Regions from separate parts of the Bacillus nitroreducens genome, predicted to be linked through region 1. Evidence: riboswitches for the same ligand, from Rfam matches in the RefSeq annotation. Region 1 holds a riboswitch; the other holds the start of a gene.
The links. A riboswitch is a leader RNA that binds a small molecule or an ion and turns the genes downstream of it on or off. The one in region 1 is predicted to bind thiamine pyrophosphate.
Positions count from the first base shown of each region.

Region 2: it holds a riboswitch for thiamine pyrophosphate, as region 1 does, so the genes downstream of both, ACWPVE_RS20345 (3-oxoacyl-ACP reductase) here and tenA (thiaminase II) in region 1, are expected to answer to the same signal.

Region 1 covers NZ_CAXHYI020000001.1:719,272-724,706, forward strand. Annotated here, with positions in the region: gene ACWPVE_RS03430 (thiazole biosynthesis adenylyltransferase ThiF) at 1-117, opposite strand, end outside; gene ACWPVE_RS03435 (energy-coupling factor transporter transmembrane component T family protein) at 221-1,000, opposite strand; gene ACWPVE_RS03440 (ABC transporter ATP-binding protein) at 1,021-2,484, opposite strand; gene ACWPVE_RS03445 (ECF transporter S component) at 2,498-3,085, opposite strand; gene tenA (thiaminase II) at 3,115-3,795, opposite strand; TPP riboswitch at 3,903-4,063, opposite strand; gene ACWPVE_RS03455 (YbjQ family protein) at 4,139-4,453, opposite strand; gene ACWPVE_RS03460 (hypothetical protein) at 4,434-4,643, opposite strand; gene ACWPVE_RS03465 (YxlC family protein) at 4,840-5,190, opposite strand; gene sigY (RNA polymerase sigma factor SigY) at 5,144-5,435, opposite strand, start outside.
Region 2 covers NZ_CAXHYI020000003.1:3,362,501-3,367,935, reverse strand. Annotated here, with positions in the region: gene ACWPVE_RS20360 (DUF421 domain-containing protein) at 1-573, shown strand, start outside; gene ACWPVE_RS20355 (Na+/H+ antiporter NhaC family protein) at 652-2,067, shown strand; gene thiW (energy coupling factor transporter S component ThiW) at 2,238-2,744, opposite strand; gene ACWPVE_RS20345 (3-oxoacyl-ACP reductase) at 2,767-3,528, opposite strand; TPP riboswitch at 3,619-3,724, opposite strand; gene ACWPVE_RS20340 (DNA alkylation repair protein) at 3,802-4,464, opposite strand; gene ACWPVE_RS20335 (hypothetical protein) at 4,571-4,702, opposite strand; gene ACWPVE_RS20330 (SRPBCC family protein) at 4,799-5,251, opposite strand; gene ACWPVE_RS20325 (MerR family transcriptional regulator) at 5,244-5,435, opposite strand, start outside.

The DNA of each region.
Region 1 (5,435 bases):
ACTACCCGTGCCAAGAGCACCAGCTCCAACGATAAGAACATGTTTGCTACTAATTTTTTCTTGTCCACCTATTCCAATTGGTCCAAATAACTCTTGCCGTGAGTAGCGTTCTGTCAACTTGAATCATTCCTTCCTTTATCCCCTATACGACTCTCATTTGAAATCTTCTGATATAAAATATCGTACCATATCTTGATTATTTACATGAAGCGTTAAGTTTTCAAAATAATGTAAAGGAGATTTGCTGTAGATAGACGAAATACCCTAAACTCAACATGACGATAAAATAAAGTACAAAAATCATATCATACTTTGAAAATGTTAACTCATAATAAAAAGTTCGATGGTTTTCGCTTGAAAATTGTTTTGCTTCCATGGCTACCGCAATTCGATGAGCACGTCTAATGCTTTGGGATAATAAGGGAATTGAATATACCTTCAATTTATTAAAAAACGATTGTATCCCATTTTTACGTTCATACCCTCGTACTCTCAACGCATTTTGAATGGTTTGAAACTCTTCAATCATGATTGGAATTAAACGCAATCCCGCCATAAAACTATAAGCATATTTGGGTGGCAGTTTAAGTTGCTGCATTAATGAATAAAAAAGGAAAACAGGTCGCGTTGTTAAAGAAAACGTTAGGCCAAGCCCTGCAAAGATAATCCCCCTGAATCCAACAAGTAAACCTTTATAAATACTTTCCTCCGAAATAGAGACCAATCCCCATTGATACAAAACTGTATCTCCTTTTCCAAAAAAAACCATGGAAGATGAGGTTGAAACAAATATAAGGAGAAATGGTAAAGTTAATAATAAGATTCTTTTAGCAGAATGTCCTGAGAAACAAAAAAATAAAATAAAAACGACTACAGCAGTATGAATAAGAAATGGAAGATGGTCTGTGAATAATACGACAATGCATAAAAAAACTAATACGATCAGTTTTACACTTGGGTTGATTCGATGTAACCATGTCTCTTTACTTGAAAATTCCATTTGTAAATTCCTTTCTACTCTTACACTGATACAACACTATGATTGACATTCGACCTTCTTGCAATTTGATCTTTTATCAAACGACCACTTTCAATAGTCCAAACTCGTGTTGCAAAATATTCTTCAATTTTCGAATCATGAGTAACCATCATAATCGTCTTGTTCTTTTGTCTATATTTTTCTAGCAAGGTAAGTAGTGCAAAAGTATTCTTTAAATCAAGTCCAAATGTTGGTTCATCTAGTAAAAGAATTTGTTGATCTCTTATGATTGAAGCGGCTACACTTAATCTTCTTTTTTGACCCATTGATAGCTGAAAAGGATGTTTATCTCTATGTGTTGTAAGATGAAATAATTGTAAAAGCTCTTCAACCGTGTCAGCTATTTCTTGTTCATCTCTTTTGTCAATTCGCAAAGAATATGCAATTTCTTCATACACAGAGTTCGTGACAAATTGTAACTCAGGATTCTGAAAAACAAAGGATATTTGCTGACTAAGTTTGAATGAATTTCTTATCTTTTTTCCATATAAGATATAGTCACCTGTTGTTTTAATAAATTGCATAAGTGAGTGAAGGAACGTACTTTTTCCCGCTCCATTCTGCCCCCTTATGACAATCCACTCACCTGGAAAAACCTGTGCATCATCCACACTCACTAATTCCTTATTCTTCCTATATCCTTTAAATTGTTGAAGTTGAATGAAAGGTGGACTACTTGCAAGATTATCTTGATGACTGTTTATCCTATTGTCTCGAACAAAGTGATCCCATGCATCAGGATACCAAATCCCATGCTCTCGCATGAGCGTTTGATAGCGAGATAACATATCATCCTTATGTCCATCAGCAATTACTTCTCCTACATCATTGAAAAGGATAACTCTTTCTACTAATTCAAGAACATGATCAAGTTTGTGCTCTACAATAACGAGTGTTTTATCTTGTCCAACGTTCTTAATAACCTCCCAAATTTCTTCTGTCCCACCTGGATCCAGCATGGCTGTTGGCTCATCTAAAAATAATACATCAGGATCGAGTGCTAAAACCGAAGCGATGGCTAAACGCTGTTTCATTCCCCCAGACAACGTTTGAATGCTTGTATGCACCATTTCTAAATCTAATCCAACCTGATTTAAATAATATTGGATTAGCTCAGACATTTGTTCCTTTGGGATTTGCAAATTTTCCAAGACAAAAGCAATCTCCTCATCCACAAATGGCATACAAAACTGGGAGTCTGGGTCCTGGAAGACATAACCCCATTTTGCGGGGACCTGTAGTGAATCCACCTTCATCGGTACTTCTATTGAGCTGGGGATAATCCCGCTCAATACCTGAAGTAACGTTGATTTTCCACATCCTGATGGTCCCAGAAGTAGTACTTTCTCTCCTTTTTTAATATTGATAGACAAGTCCTTAAAAACTAAGGACTCATCTCCTGGAAATTTCAAACGTAGATTTTCTACATAGGCAATTGTTTCCATTTTAAACACCCTTTTATTTTTGATCTAATGAATCAAAATCACTTTTCGAAAGTGGGCGTACAAGATTCGTTACTCCTGTCATTTCCAACACCTTCACAAGATAGAATGCAAATATCCCAGCAAATAATATAGAACCTATAAATCTAGCTACCACTAATAAAGCAAGATTCCATACAGCTAAATCACCTATCTCTCCATAAGCAATATCCATGATGATTGAACCTAAACATGAAGCTGAAGCTGCTAATAGAATGACAGCAAGATTATATTTTTTGTACCGAAAGAGCATAAATACTATTTCTGCAAACAATCCTTGCACAACACCATAAAGAAGAACCGTTAGTCCCCATGGAGAACCCAATATAAATTCTCCTGAGGCAGCTGCTATTTCGGCAAGTAAAGCAACACCTGGCTTACGAATGACCAAATATGCAACAGTAGCTGCAATAAACCACATTCCATATAGTAATTGATCTATATGTAGTCCAATTGGCTTCACAACATAATATAAGGATCCCCAAGCGATATAAACGATTCCAAATGCGATTGAAATCACAATTGTGACCAAAATATCTGTTAATTTTAGTCCATTATTTTTCATAGAAAACTCTCCTCTTATATATGGGTACTTCAAACAGTTACTATTTGCTTAACAGGCCATTTCTCTAATCGATACGCCATTTCCCAGAAAGAATACTCATATTGACTACTAATTAAAAAATGATCCTTCATGCGTTCTCGGTCTACATCCGTTACATTTGAAGCAATATCATTGATGCGATTAATTTGTTCTTCAACCAATTCTTTAAACCATTCACCACCATATGCTTCAATCCATTTATGATAGATTGGTTCTTCTGGTTGACAATCTTTAAGTCTTTCCCCAATCTCATAATACAGCCAGTAACAAGGCAATAAAGCTGCAATGACATCACCTAAATGGCCCGAATAAGCTGCTCTATACAAGTGGGATGTGTAGGCATAGGCTGTTGGTGCAGGTTTGAAATTTTTTCTATCTTCTTCAGTCACACCTAACTTTTCCGAAAAACTTTTATGTAATTCTAATTCAGCTTCGTAGGTCCCTTGTGCATGTATCGCCAGTCGATTCGTTGTATGTAGGTCCTCTGCTTTAGCAGCACCTATTGCTTGTACCTTAGCAAAATGCGTTAAATAATAAGCATCTTGCAGCACATAATATTTAAAACACTCAAGTGGCAAAGAACCATCACCGATACCTTTTACAAATGGATGCTCAAAGCTAGCCTCCCATATAGAATTTGCCTCTTTTCGTATCTCCTCTGAAAATAACATTTCATTTTTCCTCCCTTTAATCACTTATTAAGCAAAATAAAAAACCACCTTCTTTACACAACGTAAAAAAAGTGGTTTGGATTGATTATTAACCATAAAAAAACATACTAACCCAAAGCCCACTTCCCTACGCTGGTATAAACCAGATCAGGTTCTAAGGGTCTCGAGGTCATGATAACTCAATCCTCAATCTCAGCCTTATTTGTAAATAAAACAATGAATGCAAACATTGTCATTTACCATTTTAAAGGCACCCCTAGTGGAATCGTGATTTTTTATAAAATTTGCTTATTTCCAATACTAACATGTAATCTTATTTTTTCAAGTGTTTTCTAAATACTTTCTACTCAACATACACGGCTGTGCCATATGCAATAATTTCAGAAGCATTTTGCATGACAGCTGAAGTTTGTAGGCGCATTCCGATAATTGCATTTGCTCCCTTTGCTTTAGCATCATCAACCATTCGGCCAATTGCTTTCTGCCGAGCCTCTTCCAACATTTCAGTGTAATCGGAAATTTCTCCTCCAACGATTGTTTTTAATCCTGCCATAATATCTCGACCAATATGTTTAGACTGGACTGTACCACCTCTTACAAATCCTTTAAGCTCTTTTACTTCTTTACCTGGTACATAATCAGTAGTCACGATAATCATTTTGATCATCCTCCTCTTTCTCTCGTTTTCGTTCCCATACTAAAATAGCAAATAATAGAACAATAGCCACCATATAAAAAGTATAAAACGTGATTGCTCTTGATATATCAATAAACAAAAATACAATACCTACAATTTGTCCAATTATCGCTATTAACAATACAATATATTTTGCAATATTCCACATCATTCCCTACCTGCTTTACGTTGATAAATTTTTCTTACAAATAGGAGATAAAAAACAATGGGCATTGGCGTTTGTATTAATCCCCAAATTCCCCAAAACCAGTAGTTATGTCCCCTCTTCCTTGCATCTAAAAATAACCAAAAACTTTGAATAAGTAGGATGATTATTAGTAGTATCCAAAATTCGATGCTATACTTTTTCATGTATGCATCACCCGTTTTCTATATCGATAAAAACTATATAGAGGAAAACTAATGGTCGCAATACCTTGAATGATGATAAACACGATTGGTATTTGAAAAACTGCGGTTATTAAACTTGTCATAATAAATAAGGCAATTAAGATAAATGCGATTAAATCCCGTCTAAACTTCTTCTTTTGTTTTTGTTGTTCAACTGCCACCATTTGTTCAAACACTTGTAAATCAGGAGTAAAAACCGAGTAATGTTGATCAATTTTAGTAAAAGCATCATTAATTTCTTGAATGGTTTCTGAATCTTCCTCATTTCGTTGTTCGGCGTTTAGTAGTATTAGTTTGCTTTTCTTCATTAGGTCTCAGCTCCTTTCTTACTGTTTTGATTCCATTATGTATTCTCGATTTAACAGTACCAATGGCGATATGAAGCATGTCAGCTATTTCTTCATAAGAATACCCATAGTAATGTTTTAATACAATCGGAATCCTAATTTCATCCGAAAGCCTTCCAAGTGCAGCAAGAGCATCATTCCAATCCTCTGAATGGTTCTCAAATTGCCATTTCATCTTTCGCAATGCTTGTTCCTGATGCTTAAAT
Region 2 (5,435 bases), on a different contig from region 1:
TTTGTGATTGTTTTACTAATTGGAAATATAATTGCTCATCCGTTATCTGATGAAGAATTAGGATTAACAGGATCAATGATTACAATGACTGTTATTTTGATTGTTTATTTGGTTGGGGTTTTATTAAGTTTACGTTTTAAAAGAGTTAGAAAATGGTTTATCCCCACGCCTATTCCACTTATCGAAGATGGAAAGGTTTTGTATAAAAACTTGAACAAAGCAAGAATCTCAATTGATGTATTGTTATCAGAATTACGAATGAAAAATATAGAAGATATCCAGAAAGTTGCTCTTGCTTTTTGGGAACCAGGTGGATCTATCTCCACCTTTTTGAAAAGTGAACATCAACCATTAACACCCAGTTCCATTCAAACTCCCCTCCAACCCTTTTATTATCCTAAGACTTTGATTAAAGAAAGAAAAATTATTTATGAAGAGCTTGAGCAAATCGGGAAAAATGAAGATTGGCTCTTAAAAAAGATTGCAATGAGCTATAAAAACGTCACAATGAATGAGATTCTACTAGGAACAATTGATGAAAACGAAAAGATAACCTTGTTTCTGTACCACTAAAGACATTTAGCTCCTTAAAATACGCACTACATAAATTGGTCATACTAACTCAAGAAAATTTAAATTGGAGGATTTGGCTTGGAACAATCATGGATTTCCCTTATCCCATTCATTATCGTTATTGGGATGGCAATATGGTTAAAAGATATTTTACCTGGGCTTGTTTTAGGATTAGTTGTTGGTGCAATCCTTGTTACATCTGATATATTAGCTGGAGCTGGGCAATCCATTACGTACATTGTGGCAACTTTATCAGATCCAACGAATATAAAAATTGTGAGTTTTCTATATGTGTTTGGTGGATTGGTTGGAATGATGAATATTGCTGGGGGTATTAAAGGATTTACAGAATGGATTGGGACAAAGATTAAAAGTGAGCGTGGTTTGCTGGGGTTAATTTGGTATACCCTCCCTTTTACCTTCATGATGCCTATGTTTCGCATTATGATGATTGGGCCGATTATAAAACAATTGATTAAGAAAATGAACCTTTCAAAGCAAAAAGTCGGCTTTACATTAGATATTTCAACCGAATCGGTTATTGTATTATTACCAGTTGCGACTGCATTTGTCGGATTCATGGTATCTCTCGTTGAGGGAGGTATTAAGGGACTTCATTTAGGTATGTCCGCTTATGAAGTGTTTTTATTAAGTATTTTGTTTAATTTTTATGCGATTGTGATGCTATTGATTGGAATTATTCAGACGTTTTTACCTTCTAAACCAAAATCGAAGTCAAATATGAATGACTCGGATGAAGAACATGAACATGAGTTTCATCGAATGGGGATAAAGAAAGAACTTTCTCTTGTAAAAGCTCAACCATGGCATTTGATTGTCCCTGTGTTTTTACTTTTAGGATTATCTCTTTATCTGTTATGGGAAGATGGTCGTTCTCTCGGAGCTAAAACCATATTTGAGGCTTTTTCAATGGCTGATGCAACCTTCGTGATGCTTTTAGCTGTATTTATCACACTCATTTTTACATTTGTTTTTTATATCATTCGAAAGCAGAAACTACATGAAATTATGTATCATTTCTACGATGGTGGAAATCAAATGATGCAAGCCATTAGCCTTCTCATTCTGATTTGGGCTCTCACGTTATCAGCAGAGGAACTTGGCTTTTCTGCATTTATTAGCTCTACCTTAGGGTCATTTCTACCAGGATTTCTTACTCCAGCTACTATTTTTTTAATTGGTTCTGTAGTCGGATACTTTATTGGCTCTTCATGGGGAACTTGGGGATTATTTATGCCACTAGGAATTGCATTGGCCTTATCAACTGGTGCTTCTATCCCGTTAACCGTAGGAGCTGTGTTTGCAAGTGGTGCCTTTGGAGCGTTGACTTCTCCATTAGGTGATACTACGATCACGACAGCTTCAATCTTAGATCTAGACCTCGTAGATTACGCTCAGTATAAATTAAAACTCTCGGCAATTGGTGCTGTCATTGCTACTGTGCTTTACATCATTGGTGGCTTACTAATCTAAAAAAGACTAAACAAAGGCTGTTTAGTCTTTTTTCATCTATTCAAATGCACCTTGTAATCTTTGTAGCTAATATTTAGGTCAACAAGAGATGGCCTTTGCGTTTGAGTCTTTTTGCTCAGTTAGTTTCGGCTTTCCCACTGATTTGCTTTGTTACGGTTTTCTGTTATTTATCAGTTAAAATTGCGTTCAGAAAACCGTTTAAAAGCAGAGCTCTTTAGTACAATCCCAATAATGATAAATCCGAAAATTGATCCTGCAATTGAACTAAAAATAAAGGAAGGTACGAAACCAAATAAAGCCACATTTTGTCCAAGAATCAGTGTAGCAATTGGATAACACGCTAGCGCACCCAATAACCCAGTTCCGATTATCTCGCCTGTCATTGCCATTGAGGTTTTCTTCGTTTTTTTATATAAATAAGCAGCTAAAAATGCTCCAATCATACTACCTGGGAATGCGAATAAAGAACCTGTTCCCATCATGTTCCGAATAAGTGAAACGGAAAAAGCTTGAAGTACAGCATAAGCAGGTCCCAAAATAACCGCAGACAATACATTAATAAAGTGCTGCATTGGAAAAACTCTTGTAAATCCAAAAGGTATTGAAAAGAGATGGCTAGTAATGGTCCCGATTGCAACAAACATGGCTGTTAGTGTTAATTTTAGTGTTTTATTCAAGCTAAATTCTCCTTATATGATATTAATTCATCACCAAGCCGCCATCAACGACAAGGTTTTGTCCGGTAATACCCTTGCTCCATGGGGATGCGAAGAATAGCACCGCATTTGCTACATCTTCTGGAGTCGTTACTTTTTGAAGTGGTGTGGAATCCTTGATTAATTGGAAAACCTCCACAGAAGTAGCTGAACTTGCATCAGTTGTTTGTAATAACCCTCCTGAAACCATGTTTACATTGATTCCATATGCACCTAGGTCCTTGGCCATACTTCGAGTGAAACCCAATAATGCAGCTTTGCTTGTGTTGTAATCATGATACGCAACGACAGGATTTTGAAAAAGATTAGTTCCAATTGTTACAATACGTCCAAACCCAAGTTCTTTCATACCTGAGATTGCAGCCTGTGTCGTATGTAATGCCCCTTTTATTGCGCCTTCAAGCTGTATATGATAATCCTCCCATGCAATTTCCTCGGCGCTTTTTCTTGCGATTGGATCAAAACGGAAGTTAATTAAGGCGTTATTGATAACTGTTGTGATTGGTTGATCAAAATGTTTTTTGGCTTCTAAGAAAAGATTTTCCACTTGTTCATGATTTCTTACATCGGCTTGGATTGCAATTGCATGATCCCCAATTTCTTCTTTTAATAATAAAGCCTTTGCTTCACTTTGGTAATAATTGATGACTACTTTTGCTCCTTCGTTCGCAAATGCTTTGACTAATTCTTTGCCTAACCCACGTGCACCACCAGTAACGAGAACAACTTGATTCTGTAATTTCACGCTAGTAGCCTCCTTAATTAATAAAATAAAAATACCGCAAAAAAAACAGGCCCAAAAAAATGGACCTGGTTTAGGTTTCAAGAAAAATGGAAGTTTACCACTCTACTTTCCTCCGCCGGTATTATCCGGATCAGGTCCAAGGGTTAAAAAACACTTGTTTTTCTCTCAGCCCGACTGGGCACCCCTAGTAGTTTGCGAATATTCTTTATTTAAGAATAGTATGTTCCTATAGAATTGTAAAGATATATGATTCTTTGAGTAATGAAAAAAATATCAAATATATTTACTACCCTCTCTAATACTCAATTTGGGTAAATTTGTGTTACGAATAAAGTCCCGTACTGAATTCGGATTGGTCTTTGAATACTCTCGTAATGCCCAACCAATTGCCTTTTGTATGAAAAATTCTTTACTTTCAGCATTAGCTTTTATGTATTTGTATAGTTTTGTTTCATTTGTTTCTTCTTTGTATTTTAGTTGAAATAGGATTGAAGAACGTATTAACCACATGTTGTTACTGTAGGACCAAATTTCAATTTTATCCTCAATCACACTTGGGGTTTCTTTTGCTATTTTTCCAACAAGATGTGGAGAAAGGACATCGACAGTATCCCACCAAGATTTAGTTGTAATGAGGGTTTCAATAAAGGACAGGTGGCTACTATTGATTTTTTTAATTGCTCTTACTAAGTAGTCTTGTGCTGCATACTGATATTCTCTTTCATTCTTCTTCCATAATTGATTAACTAACTCAAGATTCAATTCTTGTTTTAAAATACCTGTTTGCTTATAAAAATCACGCATTAATTGTCTTCTTAATGGTGTTTTTATACCAAGGAATGGAAAATGGTTTTTCATATATTTTTGCATGGGTATGGCGTTTTCTTCGTCTCGATTCTGTTCAAATAATGAAACAAGTTGGTTTAGTTCCTTCATATCATTCGCCCCTGTAGACTCATTTTCCCTATTATACGAATTAAAAGTAAAAAATACTATCTTTTCTATGTAAGACTACGTCCGAAAAGATAGTATTTTGCCCTTGTTATTTTGGATTAATAGGAGTTACGACTGCAAATAGGTTTTCTGTTGGATTATTTAGGTTTACTTCAATAACCTTGTACCCTTCAAGGTCCTTGTAATCATTTGAAACAGGTGTTTTGATCTCGTTGCTCATCTTTCGTACTTCCCTTCTAACTATTTTCTCACACAATAGGTAGTATATGATGCGGTTACGAAAATGTGCCTCTTTTTTTAAAAACTTTTTCAAACCTTAAATTTTTAATGCCTCATCACGAACGCGGTCCATAAATTCCTTCACCACATCATGATTTGCATTTTTGCTGCTTAACTTCAGCATGGCTCTTCCGACAAAGTTAACTCCCTTGTTTTGTCCCTCATAAATGAATTTGGTGTGAGAGTCGCCTAACTTAATGAGTGTAAAAGTTGTCGTAATTTCGAAAGCTTTCCCTATTACAAAGCTTGTTTGTTTTTTCTTTTTATTTTCGGTGTCTTCATATTGTGTTGTTTCAACGATATAAGTTTCTACTCGTTTTCCCTCACGATATTTCTGCTGATGTTTTGCGCCGACTTCCCCTTCTGTTTTCTCAAGTAAGGTATGTTCCTCAACCTTTGGCATGATTTTTTTTATATTTTTATCCGAAAATAGATTCCATACCTTTTCAATATTTGCCTTTATCGTTGTTTCCTCTTTCCATTCAATCATTGTTTTGTTTATCCTCCTTACCAGATGCAAGAAATTCATCGATCTGCTCAATTTGAAGATGAAGATCTGCAATTTGTTTTTCTATATTCTCTCTCTTCTGGAGAAGTAAAATCTCCAGGTGTGCAAATGATTCATCTTCCATAACCGATATCATCTCTTGGATTGAAAATCCTAGGTTTCTTAG